3 regions of the Alteromonas sp. 4NS20-0143 genome follow, and region 1 is predicted to be linked to each of the others. Evidence: predicted binding sites of a transcription regulator. Region 1 holds the regulator's gene; each other region holds the start of a gene.
The links. The regulator ArgR, encoded in region 1, controls arginine synthesis, uptake and breakdown. The targets are predictions, from matches to a motif close to ANTGAATANNTATTCANT.

Region 2: a site for ArgR is predicted at 1,500-1,517, ahead of AC27HD_RS14810 (aspartate aminotransferase family protein). Genes of this name have one in related genera too.
Region 3: a site for ArgR is predicted at 881-898, ahead of gltB (glutamate synthase large subunit). Genes of this name have one in related genera too.

What each region holds. Positions count from the first base shown of each region.
Region 1 is NZ_BAAJLR010000010.1:91,073-93,351, reverse strand. It holds gene AC27HD_RS16985 (type 1 glutamine amidotransferase domain-containing protein) at 15-698, shown strand; gene argR (transcriptional regulator ArgR) at 909-1,373, opposite strand; gene mdh (malate dehydrogenase) at 1,635-2,279, shown strand, end outside.
Region 2 is NZ_BAAJLR010000007.1:113,462-115,740, reverse strand. It holds gene astA (arginine N-succinyltransferase) at 1-106, opposite strand, end outside; gene AC27HD_RS14810 (aspartate aminotransferase family protein) at 130-1,335, opposite strand; gene AC27HD_RS14805 (HDOD domain-containing protein) at 1,672-2,279, opposite strand, start outside.
Region 3 is NZ_BAAJLR010000003.1:564,072-566,350, forward strand. It holds gene AC27HD_RS09660 (N-acetylmuramoyl-L-alanine amidase) at 1-432, opposite strand, end outside; gene gltB (glutamate synthase large subunit) at 1,064-2,279, shown strand, end outside.

The DNA of each region.
Region 1 (2,279 bases):
CGCAAGGAGGTCAAATGTCAAAGTCTATTCTTATGGTAATGACATCACACGAAATCATGGGCGATACGGGTAACAAGACCGGTATGTGGTTGGAAGAGTTTGCCTCTCCCTACTATGCATTCAAAGACCAAGGCTACTCCATTACACTCGCATCGACTATGGGTGGTCAGGTACCTATCGACCCCAATAGCCTCTCCGACGACGCGATGACCGACGATGCTATTCGCTACACAAAAGACGATATTGCTCGAAGTGCAATCGCATCTACAATTCCGTTAGAAGATGTGAGAGCAGAAGAATTCGATGCGGTATTTTACCCAGGCGGACATGGTCCATTATGGGATTTGTCGGACAACGCTCATTCAATTAAATTAATTGAAGATACTATTGCTGCGAATAAGCCTGTTGGTGCGGTGTGCCATGCGCCAATCGTACTTAAAGATGTGAAAGCGCCTGACGGTAGTTTTCTTGTTGCTGGTAAAGCAGTAACAGGTTTCACAAACAGCGAAGAAGCTGCAATGCAGTTAACCGATGTGGTGCCTTATTTAGTGGAAGACGAGTTGCGAAATAAAGGCGGTAAATTCGAAGCTGCAGAAGATTTTGCTGTGAAGGTATGTACTGATGGGTTACTGGTAACGGGGCAAAATCCACCGTCATCACGACCTGCAGCAGATGCTTTAATTAAGTTGCTGTCTTAGAGTGCTTAGGAGCACTAAAACGATGGTTCAAATAACGCGATAACGCGAACTAAAACGTAAAAAGCCGCCGATGACCTCACTTCATAGTGAATGTCCGTCGACGGCTTTTCTATAGGCTGTGATGTTTATTACTCGGCGCTACTTAGTTAGAGATTGTCTTAGTTAAAGACTGCCTTTGATAAACCCTGTCTCTATTAAACACTGTCTTTATCAAACATTATCGAACAACTCTTCCACACGAATTCGCAGTTCTTCAATCTTCTGAACATCCGCAGGGGCGATAAAGATTGTATCGTCACCGGCAATGGTGCCCAATACACCATCTTTCTTACTCAATGAGTCCAGCAAGCGTGCAATGAGCTGTGCGGCGCCGGGGCTAGTTCTAATGATAACCATGACATTATTGTGTACTACATCAAGCACAAGCTGTTTCAAGGGGCTTTTAGCGGTAGGCATACCCAACTCAGGGGGAAGGCAGTACACCATGTCCCCACGGGCGTTACGAGTACGTACTGCACCAAACTTACTGAGCATTCTTGATATCTTCGACTGACTGATGTTGTCAAAATCTTGGGCCTTTAAGGCATCTACAATTTCACCTTGTGAACCGTAGCTCTCTGCTTTAAGTATCTCTTTGAAAGCTTTAATCAGTTGTTCTTGTTTTGTATTAGCCATTCAGCGCTCTTTTTTCATGTCGTTTATCGTTTTCGTCGGTAGGGCGTGACAAAAACGTGAGAATCTGGTTTTTATTCGCATATTGTGCCCCACAGGTGGACTTTAGGCAATTTGTTTGCATAATCATCCATGATAATGAATATTGACAAAATATCGCTGCTTATGACGTCAATAAGACGATCAGGTGATTGAGTTTTCCCCCGCGTTGCATTAGTGTGACGTTCCGTTTAAATACGTGAGTAATCCCATAGGAGAAATGGTATGAAAGTAGCCGTGTTAGGTGCTGCAGGTGGTATCGGTCAAGCGCTGTCGTTGTTGTTAAAAACACAATTGCCAGCTGGTTCAGATTTAGCGCTTTATGATGTTGCGCCAGTTGTACCTGGTGTTGCAGTTGATTTAAGCCACATCCCCACTGCGGTTAAAGTAACCGGTCACGGTAAAGATGACCTAGCTGGTGCACTAACTGGATCAGACGTTGTTCTTATTCCAGCTGGTATGCCACGTAAGCCGGGTATGGATCGTTCTGATCTATTCAACATCAACGCTGGAATCGTTAAAAACCTTATTGAAGGTGTTGCTGATAACTGTCCAGATGCGTGTGTTGGAATCATCACCAACCCAGTTAATACTACAGTTGCTATCGCAGCTGAAACGCTTAAAGCAAAAGGCGTTTACAACAAAAACAAACTTTTCGGTGTAACTACGCTTGACGTTATTCGTGCTGAAACCTTCGTTGCCGAGCTTAAAGGTGTAGATGTTGCTTCTGTGCACGTACCAGTAATTGGTGGTCACTCTGGTACAACTATTCTACCTCTTCTTTCACAAGTTGAAGGTGTTGAGTTTACCGACGAAGAAGTGGCTAGCCTGACGACTCGTATCCAAAATGCGGGTACTGAAGTTGTTGAA
Region 2 (2,279 bases), on a different contig from region 1:
AAAGCTCATCGTTAACGGGCAAAGACGTAAAGCCAATGCCCGATTCGACAGCGATATCCTTAAGCGCACTGTAATCCGCTTTTGTAATAGGGCGAATGATATTCATATTCACTACTCTGGTAGAGGTAATTAGGCGTTTACAATAGCGGCAACTGCGCGCTCGAAACGTGCAAGACCTTCTACGATATCCTCGTCAGGAATGACAAGTGATGGTGCAAAACGAATGACATTCATACCAGCAACTAGACACATTAAGTGCTCTTTAGTCGCTGCGGTCATAAAATCTTTCGCACGGCCCTGATATTTTTCATTCAGTGCGCATCCAAGAAGCATACCTTGGCCACGAATTTCTTCGAAAACGTGATATTTATCGTTTATTTCGCCAAGAATTTTGCGGAACAGCGCTTCTTTCTTCAGCACGCCTTCTAGCACTTCAGGTTGGTTTACAATATCTAGCGCTTTTTCTGCTACGGCGCAGGCCAGCGGGTTACCACCGTATGTACTGCCGTGAGTACCTGGCTTGAGATGTGCCGCGATGTCTGTAGTCGTCAACATGGCGCCAATTGGGAATCCGCCGCCCAGCGATTTTGCGGTAGTTAGAATGTCAGGGGTTACGCCTAAACCCATGTAAGCGTAAAGGTGACCCGTACGGCCAACACCAGATTGAACTTCATCTAGAATGAGTAGTGCATTGTGCTTGTCACATAACTCGCGTACGCCTTTAACGAACTCAATGTCTGGCGTAATGATACCGCCTTCACCTTGCAACGGCTCCATCATAACCGCACAGGTTTTGTCAGAAATCATGGCTTCAAAAGCGGCAAGATCGTTAAAGTCACAGTGGTCAACGGCGCCTGGCTTAGGTCCAAAACCATCAGAGTAAGCTGCTTGTCCACCTACGGTTACAGTAAAGAATGTACGGCCGTGAAACCCTTTGTTAAACGCGATGATTTGATTTTTATCTTCGCCGTGTTTATCAAGAGCCCAACGGCGTGCAAGCTTAAGAGCTGCTTCGTTAGCTTCTGCACCGGAATTTGCGAAATATACCTTATCGGCGAACGTTGCATCAGCCAGCTTTTTCGCTAAGCGTAATGATGGCTCGTTAGTAAAAACGTTGCTTAAATGCCAAAGCTTTGAGCCTTGTTCATTGAGGGCTTTAACAAGTTCAGGGTGGCAGTGACCTAAAACATTTACTGCAATGCCGCCTGCAAAGTCGACGTACTCAGCACCTTCTTGATCCCAGACGCGCGAGCCTTCGCCGCGAACCGGTACCATATGAGCCGGGTTATAGTTAGGAACCATTACATCGTCAAACGTCGCGCGAGTTACCTTCATTATCACTACCTCTGCATTGAGCGCCCTACACCAAATCTGGTGCGAAAAAGCGCAAAAAATAAAACTATACTGGAGCGCAGTATGCCATTTTTTTTAACATTTGTCTTGTCTTAGGGATGCTCTAGCCCTTTGTTTACAAGGACTGTGGCTTAATTTGCAAGAAAAGTGAATAACTATTAACTGCTAAGCAATATCATTTGGTAATAGAGATTTTTGGTAGTTGATTTTAGGCTGAGGCATGCAGCAACGGTGGCGCTGCGACTTAAAATGAGTGACTAGTTTTTGCTTAAACGATTATCTCTTGTACTGGCGGGCTGCATGAATATCCACTAAAAATTAATCTTCGGCATCACTTTTTACGAGAGGAAGTGTGAAAATATCGATATTTTTCAACTTTGCTAACATGCCCTGTGGGTATTTTAATGCTGACAACGCGCTTTTTGCTGTTCTTGCGTCGGTGAGCTTGGTTTGATGCAGCGCTCGAATTTGAGCATATAATCGCGCTTGTAACACCACATCGCTTAATACTGAGGGTTCTGCGTGTGATGAACCTGCAACTGCCCGCATAGCAGGCGTGATAAACAGTCGTTTCAAGGCCAGTTCGTCTAACACATCTGCAGTTAACGCATCGGCAAAGGTTTGCTGCAGCGCTATAAGGTGATTAGCCGATGGCACTATTTTAATCAAAGCATCGTGGCGCTTGTGCTCCTTGTCTTTCTGGCATTCTTGTAAAAGGTGCAACTGCACTTTGTCGAACATTCTAAAGTAGAGGCGAATAACAGCGCATCTGCCTAAATTGCCTAACATGCCAAGCATATAGGCATCGCTCTTGTTTATTCCCTGCGCGATGGCGATGTGCTGCGCCGTTATTGCTACACCCGTTGAGTAACTAGACAACTTTTGTTTAATGATCGGATAAGGGTCGGTAATTTGCGGCGTGGCGC
Region 3 (2,279 bases), on a different contig from region 1:
TCTTTCAACAAACACGTCGTCAGGGTGATATCGTTTTCCAAACCAACTTACATACTCGCCATTTTCATCTATATCAAGTTGACCCGCGTTATCTAACTCGATACCTATGGCGTAGTTGTTGAACTGCTTTCTACCAGCAAAGCTGCTCTGCCCCGCATGCCACGCAATGGCGTTAAACGGAAGTAATTGTGTTACCTCTCCGTTTCGTCCTATAACAAGGTGGGCTGATACCTTGCTTTTTGGGTTTAACATATAATCTACTGACGAGGACGCACTGCTGCCGCCAGTAAAATGAATAACTAAGGTATCGGGCAAATTGCGAGGGAACTCGCCAGAGGTGTTTGGAGAGGTGACATGTTTAATTTCACTTGCATGTAACCGATTGTTTTCAATGCGAACTGCGTTTAAGGGTGCTGAGTATGTATTTGTCATTACCGTAACCATGTGGTTTATTCTTTGAGCGGCAACTACGAACTCTACCTACTATCTTGATTACCAACCAAAGCACGATTACCAACCAAAGAACTGTTCACTTTTCACTCAACCTTTACCTAACATAGCAGTTTACTAATATGAGTGGAATAATTTATTTACAAGTAAATAAAAATACCCGAAACCACCTCTTGACTCAATAAAACAACCATTTCAATGAATATTTATTCAATAATGATAAACAAATGAGAAGTATTATCATCTTTAGCATGTTTGTTTTCCCCTTGAATATTTTTATAACATTATTGTTACAAATCTAAAATTATCTTTTCAAACCATTGAATTTAAGATACTTTTTAAACGTTATACTAATTCATTAGAGATGAGGCTTTTTTTGCGTTTGATTTTAGTTTTCAATGTGGGTATTTTGTACGGCCCGCATCGCATCAATGCATAAAAATGCGGAACGGCTGGAATCCTCTAATAATAATTAACGACAAGAAAGACGCATGCGCTGAGCTAAATGGCCCAAGCGCGAAAAGATGTCTAATTATGTTTCGATACGCAAACCTAGGCGCATCTGCACGCAACGCATACCTTGCCCAGTCAATAAGGTTGAAGGAGTTAATAGATGAGTTTATACAATCCCAACGATTCCCGGGATAATTGTGGGTTTGGCTTAATAGCCCACACTCACGGGGAAGCCAGTCACGAATTGGTATCCACTGCAATCCACGGTTTAGACCGAATGCAACATCGAGGCGGTATCGCCGCTGATGGAAAAACCGGTGATGGCTGTGGTTTATTACTACAAAAGCCAGATGCCTTCTTCCACTCAATTGCCGACGAAAATGGCTGGAAGCTGGGTAAAAAGTACGGCGTAGGGATGATTTTTTTGAATCAGGACCCCGTGCTTGCACAAGCTGCCCGTGAAGTACTCAATGAAGAGTTAGAAAAAGAAACGCTTTCAGTTGTTGGATGGCGAGAAGTGCCTGTTGATAAATCAGTACTTGGCGAGCTTGCCCTTACTGGTGTTCCTCAAATAGAACAGGTATTTGTCAACGCCCCCGCAGGATGGAGAAAGCGCGACCTAGAACGACGTCTTTATATGATTAGACGCCGTGCTGAAAAACGCCTAGAAGACGATCCAGATTTTTATGTGGCGTGTCTATCAGGTTTGGTCACTATTTATAAAGGCTTGGTAATGCCGAAAGACTTACCAACCTTCTATCTCGACCTTGCTGACGAACGCATGAAAAGCGCAATTTGCGTATTCCACCAGCGTTTCTCAACGAATACATTACCTCGCTGGCCACTTGCGCAGCCGTTTCGCTTTCTTGCTCATAATGGTGAAATTAACACGATTAAAGGCAACCGCGATTGGGCAATGGCAAGAGCGGCAAAATTCTCAACACCGCTTATTCCAGACTTGAAAGATGCTGCACCTTTCGTCAATACCGAAGGTTCTGACTCTTCTTCACTAGATAACATGCTTGAGCTGTTCCTAGCAGGTGGTATGGACTTATTCCGTGCCATGCGCTTATTAGTGCCGCCAGCCTATCAAAACAATAAAACAATGGACGATGACCTTCGTGCATTCTACGAGTTTAACTCCATGCACATGGAGCCGTGGGACGGCCCAGCGGGTATCGTTTTAACCAACGGTCGCCACGTTGCATGTAACCTTGATAGAAACGGCTTGCGTCCAGCACGCTACGTCATTACCAAAAATGGTTTTATTACCCTAGCCTCAGAAGTGGGCATTTGGGATTACCAAGAAGCCGACGTCATTGAAAAAGGACGTGTTGGTCCAGGCGAAATGCTTGCTGTAGATACGTATACAGGCA